Regions from separate parts of the Synechococcus sp. MU1617 genome, predicted to be linked through region 1. Evidence: predicted binding sites of a transcription regulator. Region 1 holds the regulator's gene; the other holds the start of a gene.
The links. The regulator HrcA, encoded in region 1, represses chaperone genes, less so after heat shock. The targets are predictions, from matches to a motif close to TTAGCACTCNNNNNNNNNGAGTGCTAA.
Positions count from the first base shown of each region.

Region 1 (5,402 bases):
GCGTGGGGCGATGCCGTCAGCAGAGCCACGCCCTCGCCGAGCTCAGCCACCTGACGCTGCAGGCGTTGATCCCCCAGCTGATGCTGATCCGGGAGCTGCGAGACATCGAGGGCCTGCTCCAGCACGCCCCGGCCTGAGGCCACGAGAAGCAGATCATCGTCAATCAAGGCCGTGGCCAGGGGTTGGGGGTCATGCCCCACCAACGCTCCCTGGCCGCTAATCACACCGATGCCGCGATAACTGCTGATCTGGAGGTCGGTGCCCGCCAGGCTGCGGGTCTGCCAGAACCGTTGCAGAAAGCGCCGGGCGCCGTCGTTATCCCGACTGGTTAAAGCCAACACCCAACCGGCGTTGGTGTCCCCATCGATGAGGGTGAGGCTGACCTCCTCACCAAGCCAGGGCTCCAACTCAAGGCCGAACTGGAGACCCGCCAAGGCAAAGACGCCTTCGCGCCACTGCCGTGCACCATCTCGGGCATCGCGGCGTTGGGACGCAGGGGCAACGGCCTGGGCATAGGCCGGCAACCGTCCGGGATCGGCCAGCCAATGGACGGACAAATCAGCATCCCGGGGCACAAATCGGGCCGCCCGAGGCAGATGCAACGGCTGCTCTGCCAGCTGCAGGGGGCTCTGGCGGTTCATAGTCCAGAGCAGGCCAACGGCCAGCAGAAGCAGCGACAGCAGCACAGCGCCGGCAGCGCTGAGGAAGGGGCGGGCCTTCATGGGCCGGCGGTCTCGGGTCGCCTCATCTTTGTCCATCACCGCAGAATGGCGCCATGGGCCAATCCCAACAACCACAATCAATCCAAGCCTCTGAACTGCAGCAATGGCTGCAAAGCGAGCGACCTTCCCCGCAACTGGTGGATGTGCGCGAGGAGGCTGAGCTTGCGATCGCTGCCTTCCCTGGTGCGGTGCTGCACCGCCCCCTAAGCCAATCGAATGAATGGCTTGGAACACTCCAGGCCGACCTCAAACCCGATCAAGCCGTCGTGGTGGTCTGCCATGCCGGCGTGCGCAGCTACCACTTCGGCCTGTGGCTGCTGGACCAACCCTGGGGCCTTGAGGTGTGGAACCTTGAAGGAGGCATTGATGCCTGGAGCCTTCAGGTGGATCCCAGCGTTCCCCGCTACTGATGAGCAAGCCCCTGTCCCTTCGGCAAGAACAGGTGCTTCAGGCGACGGTGCACCATTACGTCGACACGATGGAGCCGGTGGGCAGCCGCACCCTGGTGCAACGCTTCGGCATCCCCGCCAGCTCCGCCACCGTTCGCTCCGCCATGGGGGCGCTTGAGCGCCGCGGACTGCTGCAGCAACCACACACGTCAGCCGGACGCGTTCCCAGCCCGATGGGATACCGGCACTACGTGGATGCGCTGCTGCCGGAACCCGGCATCGCCGTTCAACACCTGGAACGGGAGCTCACCGGACTCAGTCTTCGCTGGGCCGGTTTGGACGACCTGCTGATGCATGTGGCACGGCGGCTGACGGATTTCACTGGCCTGATGAGCCTGATCACCCAACCGCAGCAGGAGAACCGCCAACTTGAGACGATCCGTCTGGTGCCCAGCGGTGATCGACTGCTGGTGATGCTGGTGGAAGCCAATGGCCGGGCCAACCACCTGAACCTGCGCCTGCCCCACGGGGCTGAAACCGAACTCACAGCGATGGAACGTTGGGCGTCGGCACAGCTCGAGCAGGGAGACCTGAACTGGGAGGCTCTGCCCAGGCAGCTGCAAAGCAGCGGCGCTGTGCTGCGCAACGCCCTTGAACAACCGACGCCCACCAACTCCACGCAGGTGGTGGTGCATGGCCTCTCGAGGCTGGTGAGCGAACCGGAATTTGAAAGCACGTCCAGCCTTCGACCGCTGCTGGAACTGATCGACGACCAGCCTGGGACCTTGATCAGCCGCGGTGAATCCGCACGGGTATGGATCGGCGACGAACATCCGCAGCCAGCGCTGGAAGCCTGTGCCGTGGTTCAGGCCCCCTATCGCTGCAACGAGGGGCTGGGCCATGTGGCCCTGGTGGGTCCTATGCGCATGGCCTATGCCACGGCACGGGCGGCGGTGCAGCGGGTGGCCCGCCACCTCGAATTGTTGCTGGCCTGAAGCCCGAACGTCAGAGCTGATCCCCCAGCTTCTCCGCCACGGTGTTGACGTCCTTATCGCCGCGGCCGGAGCAGTTGATCACCACTTCCGTGCCATCGGCCAGGGTGGGGCAAAGCTGCTCAAGCCAGGCGAAGGCATGGGCGGTTTCCAGGGCCGGAATGATGCCCTCAAGCTCACTCACGAGCCGCAGAGCATCGAGGGCCTGTTGATCGGTGACTGCGGCGTACTCAGCACGCCCGATCTCCCGCAGGTAGCTGTGCTCCGGACCCACCCCGGGGTAATCAAGACCTGCACTGATGGAGTGGGCCTCCATCACCTGACCATCGCCGTCCTGCAGCAGCAGGCTCATGGCGCCATGCAGAACACCGGCACGACCCTCGGTGATCGTCGCGGCATGGCGCCCGGTGGCCACACCATCACCAGCGGCCTCAACACCGATCAGACGCACAGACGTGTCCTGAACAAAGGGATGGAACAGGCCCATGGCATTGGAGCCACCGCCAACGCAGGCCATCAGCACGTCGGGCAGCCGACCGAAGGCCTCCTGACACTGCTGCTTGGACTCTTCTCCGATCACGGCATGGAAATCCCGCACCAACATCGGATAGGGGTGCGGACCCGCAACGGATCCCAGGATGTAGTGGGTGGACTCAACATTGGTCACCCAGTCGCGGATGGCTTCACTGGTGGCGTCCTTGAGGGTGGCGGTGCCGGCCGTCACCGGTTGCACCGTGGCGCCCAGCAGGCGCATGCGGAACACATTGAGGGCCTGACGGCGCATGTCTTCCGCGCCCATATAGATCACGCACTCCAAACCGAAGCGGGCACAGACCGTGGCCGTGGCAACGCCATGCTGCCCCGCACCGGTTTCGGCAATGATCCTCTTCTTGCCCATGCGCAGCGCCAGCAGGGCCTGCCCCAGGGCATTGTTGATCTTGTGGGCACCGGTGTGGTTGAGGTCTTCCCGCTTCAGCCAGATGCGGGGGCCACCGTCGGCGCGGCGGTAATGGGCGGTGAGACGCTCGGCCTCATACAAGGGTGTCGCCCGGCCGACGTAGTTCTTGAGCAGGCGATTGAGCTCAGCAGTGAAGGCGGGATCATTCCAGGCCTGGGCGGCGGCTTGCTCCAGTTCCGCCAACGCCGGCATCAGGGTCTCGGGCACGTACTGGCCGCCGAAACGTCCAAAGCGACCGTGGGCTCCGGGGCGCACCGCTGGCTGCAGGCTTGAGGGATCCGGAGTGCTGGCGTTGGGGAGGGTGCTGGTCACGGATCCACGGCGGAGCGTCGGGCCAGCGTAATCAGGCGGTCACGCCATGGGGCGCCCCATGGGCGGTCATCGACAATGCAACCCGGTTGCGAGGGGATGGATGCCGAAGGGAGGTTGGCAGGAATTCAGCAGTGCCGAGAGCCTGCAGCGACCGAGCGGGGCTGCGGCGGAGCCCACAGCCAAGGCGCAGCAAATGGTGCGGGTGCAGCCCACCCGCGGTGGAAAAGGTGGCAAAACCGTGACGGTGATCCGTGGCCTAGAGCTGGATGCTGCGGGATTCAAGGCGCTGCTGAAGAAGCTCAAAACACGCATCGGCAGTGGCGGCACCGCCAAGGACGGCGTGATCGAACTGCAAGGAGATCAGGTGGATCTGACGCTCGAGCTGCTCAGCAAGGAGGGATATCGGCCGAAACGGGCTGGGGGTTAAGGGAGAATGGCCGCCACTTCATGTCGTGGCCATGACCGCCAGCCCCACCTACGGAGAACTCACTAACAAGGGTGCCTCCACCAACATCGCCTGGCATGAGGCCTCCGTGGGCCGCGACGAGCGCTCGAAGCAGCGCGGTCACCGCAGCACCATTCTTTGGTTCACCGGACTGTCCGGCTCCGGCAAGAGCACCCTGGCCAATGCCGTCAACGCGGCACTGTTTGAGCGGGGACTCGCCACCTATGTGCTGGATGGGGACAACATCCGCCACGGCCTTTGCAAAGACCTGGGCTTCTCCGATGCCGACCGTGAGGAGAACATCCGCCGCATCGGTGAAGTGGCCAAGCTGTTCCTGGATGCGGGCGTAATCGTGCTGACCGCCTTTGTGTCCCCCTTCCGTGCTGATCGAGACAAGGCCCGCGGCCTGGTGGAGGACGGCGACTTCCTCGAGGTGTTCTGCGCCGCTGATCTCGAGGTCTGCGAATCCCGCGATCCCAAGGGCCTTTACGCCAAAGCACGGGCAGGGCAAATCAAGGAATTCACTGGCATCTCCAGCCCCTATGAAGCGCCGGAAACGCCCGAACTGAAGATCGACACCGGCAAGCAGGATCTGGCCGACTCCGTGGAGCTGGTGATCAAAGCGCTCCAGGAGCGTGGGGTGATTCCGGCGGCCTGAGTTCGCCGTCGCCAGCCCTGGCGGCATCCGCCAGGGTTTTTATGCAACTGGCCACCGGCACCGCCAACAGCAGTCCCAACAGATCCCCCACGCCATAGATCGCGCCCACCCGGGCGCCAATGGGCAAGGCAATCAGCAACCAGGCCGGTTGCAAACCCACGATGCTGCCCATCAGTCGCGGTTGGATCACCTGATCGACGATCTGACCGACGACTATCGCCGCGGCGAGCAGCTCAAGGCCTGTGCGCGGATCCTGCAGCCCCAGCACGGCACTCACGGAAACAATTGTGATCGCACTGGCGTAGGGAATCAGCGTTGTGAAGCCGATCAGCACGGCGAACAACACGCCATAGGGAATCTCCAGCACGGTGAACACCACCAGTTGTCCAGCGCTGAGGATCAGGGCCAACACCACCTGGCCTGCGAAGTAGCCGCGGAATGTGCGATCCAGTGTCGAGCCCACCAGTCCACGCCAGCGTGGCGGCAACCACTGGAGCAGGCCCGCGGCGATCGGATCCGCCCCCAGCAGCAGAAACACCGCCAGCACCAGCACGATCACCACATTGATCGTGGTGCCCACCGTTGCCCCCAACAGGCCCAACAGGCGCTGGCTCAGCTGCGTGGCCAGCCGACTGAACTGGGCTACCAGATCACTGCTGAGATCAGCGAAATCGGCGGGCAGGCCATGGTCAAGCGCCCAGAGCTGACCTCGATCGATCCACTGCTCTGCCGCCGTGAGCAGAGACGGCGAAGCACTGATCAATTGGCTCAGCTGTTCAATCAAGAGAGGCACCAAGGCCACAGCCGCCCAGACCAGAAGCCCCAGGGTCACCAGAACCACGCTGACGATGGCCCAGGCCCGGGGAAGCCCCCGTTGCGCGAGCCAGCGGCAGGGCAGGTCCAACAAAAAGGCAATCAAAGCCGCG
Region 1 covers NZ_VTLB01000002.1:36,102-41,503, forward strand. Annotated here, with positions in the region: gene FZZ90_RS04085 (DUF3352 domain-containing protein) at 1-758, opposite strand, end outside; gene FZZ90_RS04090 (rhodanese-like domain-containing protein) at 776-1,132, shown strand; gene hrcA (heat-inducible transcriptional repressor HrcA) at 1,132-2,106, shown strand; gene trpB (tryptophan synthase subunit beta) at 2,117-3,373, opposite strand; gene FZZ90_RS04105 (translation initiation factor) at 3,474-3,800, shown strand; gene cysC (adenylyl-sulfate kinase) at 3,832-4,476, shown strand; gene FZZ90_RS04115 (AI-2E family transporter) at 4,436-5,402, opposite strand, start outside.

Region 2 (5,402 bases), on a different contig from region 1:
AGGAAGAAATGAACAAACTACTAGGTCCCTCTTTTGCAGAAGAATCGCTAAAGTTCTCTGATCCAATTTCAAATCCTCGCGATGTTATTAATTCAATCGCGAAATGCGCCGCCCTACTCGCAACACAGGCAACACAAAAGAGTTAAATCTACACAGCCAACTTCAGACAATTCATAGATCAGTATCAAAAGAACTGCAGCAAATACCAAGCACTATTGGAATAAGGACTTACTTCTTATAGTCATTCTTGCCTCCAGAATTCACACCACTTTTTCATCTTACTTTTAACACAAACCTTCTATCCCCTTTGCTGAAAAGCGTAGCCTATCAAAAGGAATAACGAAATCGTTTCTCAATTCAGGCAAACCCCATTGAACTTGATATCAAGCGATAGAAATTAAGTCAGCCAGGACTTTGTAACCCTGATTTGAGAAAAGCCAACTCTTTATAGACCCGATCAAGCTCGTACAACATTTTGACGTCCTTCTTTTCCAAAATCTCGACCCTCTTCAGCAAGTCTTCAAGCAGTTTGTTCTGCAAAGTTTCCACCTGCACCTGACGCTTCTGAACGCCTGGGGCTGCACCAACTGGAGCAGAACGATCGGCCAGAACTGCACCGTTGGTTTCGACGTACAACAGTGCAAGACGCTCCAACACCTTGGAGTAGGCCTTGTCTTGCTGTCGGCAGAGGTCCTTGAAACGCTGCAGCGTCTCAGGAGCAAACTGGGCGGCAAAGGCACCGGGGCGCTGGGGCATTTGTCCCGACACAACCATACGTAGCAAGACGCTAGCCGGTGCAGAGATGCACCTCACAACCTTCATGGCCTGCAACTGACACCGCCCACCTCGAGCAGCATGTCTTGCAAAATCTAGATTTCACAAGACAGATGCAGGCATAAAAAAGAGGTCCTGCGGGACCTCTTGAAATGACTGGAATTCGAGAGATCGGGTGGTCGCTCGACCGCCCGCACTTCAATCAGTAGTCGAAGTCGCCGCCGCCCATGCCACCGGCAGGAGCTGCTTCCTTCTTCTCGGGAAGATCAGCCACGATGCACTCGGTGGTCAGCACCATGCCAGCGATGGACGCGGCATTTTGCAGACCAGAGCGGGTCACCTTGGCGGGGTCGACGATGCCGGCAGCCAGCATGTCGACATACTCGCCGGAAGCAGCGTTGAAGCCTTCGGCACCAGCGCGAGCCTTGACGTTCTCGGCCACGACAGCACCGTTGGCACCTGCATTTTCAGCGATGCGCATCAGCGGAGCGGTGAGAGCGGCAGCCACGATGTTGGCGCCGATCAGCTCCTCGCCGGAGAGGCTGGAGGCTGCCCACTGCTCCAGAGCCGGAGCCAGGTGAGCCAGGGTGGTGCCACCACCAGGAACGATGCCTTCCTCAACAGCTGCCTTGGTGGCGTTGATGGCATCTTCGAGACGGAGTTTCTTGTCCTTCATCTCGGTTTCGGTGGCTGCACCCACTTTCACCACAGCGACGCCACCGGCCAGTTTAGCCAGACGCTCCTGCAGCTTCTCCTTGTCGTAGGTGGAGTCGGTCTCGTCCATCTGCTTCTTGATCTGTTCGCAGCGGGCGCCGACAGCCGCCTCGTTGCCCTCGGCAACGATGGTGGTGGTGTCCTTGTTGATGGTGATGCGGCGGGCGGTGCCCAGCATCTCCAGCTTGGCGTTCTCCAGCTTGAGACCGGCGTCCTCGGTGATCAGCTGACCGTTGGTCAGGACAGCCATGTCTTCCAACATGGCCTTGCGGCGATCACCAAAACCAGGAGCCTTCACAGCGGCCACGTTGAGCACGCCACGCAGACGGTTCACCACCAGGGTGGCGAGGGCTTCCTTCTCGATGTCCTCGGCAATGATCAGCAGAGGCTTGCCGGTGCGGGCGATCTGCTCCAGCACAGGCACGAGATCCTGCACGAGACCGATCTTCTTGTCGGTGAGCAGGATGTAGGGCTCGTCGAGGACGGCTTCCATCCGCTCGGTGTCAGTCGCGAAATAAGGGGAGATGTAGCCCTTGTCGAAACGCATGCCCTCGGTGACCTCGAGCTCGGTCTCCATGGACTTGCCCTCTTCGAGGGAAATCACACCTTCCTTGCCAACTTTGTCCATGGCATCGGCAATCATCTTGCCGACTTCTTCGTCGTTGCCGGCAGAGATGGTGCCGACCTGGGCGATGGCGTTGCTGTCAGCGATGGGCTTGGCCATTTCCTTGATCTTGCTGACCAGGAAATCGGAAGCCTTGTCGATTCCCTTCTTCAGGGTGATGGCATTGGCACCGGCAGCCACATTGCGCAGACCCGCCTTGACCATGGCATGGGCCAAAACGGTGGCGGTGGTGGTGCCGTCACCGGCGGCGTCGTTGGTTTTGGAGGCGGCCTGACGGATCAGAGCAACACCGGTGTTCTCGATGTGGTCTTCGAGCTCGATCTCCTTGGCGATGGTGACACCGTCATTGATGATCTGAGGTGCACCGAACTTCTTCTCCAACACCACGTTGCGACCCTTGGGACCCAGAGTCACGGCGACGGCTTCACAGAGGATGTCAATGCCTTTTTCGAGAGCGCGACGGGCGTTCTCGTTGTAGATGATGCGCTTTGCCATGGAAGGCGTTTCCTAATGAAGAGGATGGGTAAGGAAGGCTGAGTTGAGACTCAAGCCGCAATTTCAGCGGGGCTGATCTCAGTTGACGACAGCCAGGATGTCCTTCTCGGACAGCAGTACGTATTCATCGCTGCCGAGCTTGATGTCGGTGCCGGCGTACTTGCTGTAGAGGACCTTGTCGCCCACACCAACTTCGGGAGCCTGACGGCTTCCGTCGTCGTTGCACTTGCCGGGGCCCACCTGAACCACTTCACCCACCTGGGGCTTTTCTTTGGCGGTGTCAGGCAGAAGGATGCCGCCGGCGGTCTTCTCTTCGGATTCAGAGACCTTGACGAACACGCGATCGCCGAGGGGTTTGACGGTCGAGACGCTGAGAGAAACAGCAGCCATGGGTATTTGCAGGAGCAGGGACAGGGCGCAATGCGCCAAGCATCGACGCGAGTTGGCACTCGATGCCGATGAGTGCCAACGTATTCAACCGACCAGCCCTCAGGCCAGACCTCCAGCTGTGCGGGTGACCGAACCGATAGGGAGCAACCACAGCAGTGGTAAGGTTGCGCCGCTCTGAATGGGTCCGAGCGCGTAGCGCCTGTTCCCGCAACTCTCCTTCCTATGGTCGCTTCTGCTCCTGCATCTGCTGGCACCAAGGGTGTGATCCGTCAGGTGATCGGCCCGGTTCTGGACGTGGAATTTCCCGCCGGGAAACTGCCCAAGATCTATAACGCCCTGCGCATTGTCGGGAAAAACCCCGCAGGCGATGACGTCGCCCTGACCGCTGAGGTTCAACAGCTTCTGGGTGATCACCGGGTTCGTGCCGTTGCCATGAGTGGCACCGACGGTCTGGTGCGCGGCATGGAAGCCGTCGACACCGGTGCACCGATTTCCGTGCCCGTGGGCGAATGCACCCTCGGCCGCATCTTCAACGTTTTGGGTGAGCCCGTCGACGAGCAGGGCCCCGTCAACACCACAACCACCGCTCCCATCCACCGGGATGCCCCCAACATCACTGAGCTTGAGACAAAGCCCAAGGTGTTCGAGACCGGCATCAAGGTGATCGACCTCCTGGCTCCCTATCGCCAGGGCGGCAAGGTCGGACTGTTCGGCGGCGCCGGTGTGGGCAAGACCGTGTTGATTCAGGAGCTGATCAACAACATCGCCAAGGAGCACGGCGGTGTGTCTGTGTTCGGTGGTGTGGGTGAACGCACCCGTGAGGGCAACGACCTCTACGAGGAATTCAAGGAATCCGGCGTGATCAACGCTGACGACCTTTCCAAGTCGAAGGTGGCCCTCTGCTACGGCCAGATGAACGAGCCCCCCGGTGCTCGTATGCGCGTGGGTCTCTCCGCTCTGACCATGGCGGAGCACTTCCGCGACGTGAACAAGCAGGACGTGCTGCTGTTTGTTGACAACATCTTCCGCTTCGTGCAGGCCGGTTCCGAGGTCTCTGCACTGCTGGGCCGCATGCCTTCTGCTGTGGGCTACCAGCCCACCCTCGGCACCGACGTGGGTGCACTGCAGGAGCGCGTTGCTTCGACCGTTGAAGGTTCGATCACCTCGATCCAGGCCGTTTACGTTCCTGCTGACGACCTGACCGACCCCGCTCCGGCCACCACCTTTGCTCACCTCGACGCCACCACGGTGCTGAACCGTGCCCTGGCCTCCAAGGGCATCTATCCCGCTGTGGATCCTCTGGATTCCACCAGCACCATGCTGCAGCCAGCTGTGGTGGGTGACGAGCACTACCGCACAGCTCGCGCCGTGCAGTCCACCCTGCAGCGCTACAAGGAACTGCAGGACATCATCGCGATTCTGGGTCTCGACGAACTGTCGGAAGACGACCGTCGCACCGTGGATCGTGCCCGCAAGGTTGAGAAATTCCTCTCCCAGCCTTTCTTCGTGGCCGAGATCTTCACCGGCATGCCCGGCAAGTACGTGAAGCTGGAGGAGACCATCGCTGGTTTCAACCAGATCCTTGCCGGTGAGCTGGACAGCCTTCCCGAAGCCGCCTTCTACCTAGTGGGCAACATCGAGGAAGTGAAAGCCAAAGCCGAGAAGATCGCCGCCGAAACCAAGTGATCACTGCGGGGGTGTGAATCACACCCCCGATCACGTTCTCGACAGTCCGTTCTCTTTTCGAACCAAGGTTCATGTCCCTCACCCTCCGCGTGCTGGCAACAGACCAGAACGTCTTTGATGGCAGCGCCGACGAGGTGATCCTGCCCAGTACCACCGGTCAACTCGGAATCCTGCCTGGCCACATCTCCCTGCTCACCGCCATCGACATTGGCGTGCTTCGGGTGCGTGCCAACGGTGCTTGGAACTCCATCGCCCTGATGGGTGGTTTCGCCGAAGTGGATGCTGATGAAGTCACCGTTCTGGTGAACAAGGCCGAACTGGGCAGCGCCATCGATGGCGCTGCCGCCGAGACCGCTTTCCAGAAAGCCGCCACCGTGGTGGCTGGCATGGAAGGCCAACCGGCTTCTCCGGAAAAGCTCAAAGCCCAGCAACAGCTGAATGAAGCTCGCGCTCGTCTTCAGGCCAGCAAAACAGCCGACTGATTCATCCAACTGTTCAACGGATGACATTCAACGCGCCAGGGGTTTCCTCCCCTGGCTTTTTTAATGGTGGTTTTTGGGTCTTTAATCAGAGCGCTAGGTGGCAGGCACAAAAAAACCTGCCCGAAGGCAGGTTTCTGTGGACAAGCTAAAAAGCGGAGCGGAATCAGGCGGTACCGCAGAAGGTGACGTCGGGGAACTTGGCCTTGGCCTCGTCGAGGCTCTTGCCTTTGCCCTCT
Region 2 covers NZ_VTLB01000003.1:129,655-135,056, reverse strand. Annotated here, with positions in the region: gene FZZ90_RS07880 (hypothetical protein) at 1-146, shown strand, start outside; gene FZZ90_RS07875 (hypothetical protein) at 403-822, opposite strand; gene groL (chaperonin GroEL) at 977-2,608, opposite strand; gene groES (co-chaperone GroES) at 2,687-2,998, opposite strand; gene atpD (F0F1 ATP synthase subunit beta) at 3,221-4,684, shown strand; gene atpC (ATP synthase F1 subunit epsilon) at 4,756-5,166, shown strand; gene FZZ90_RS07850 (30S ribosomal protein PSRP-3) at 5,330-5,402, opposite strand, start outside.
Region 2: a site for HrcA is predicted at 3,051-3,077, ahead of groES (co-chaperone GroES). Genes of this name have one in related genera too.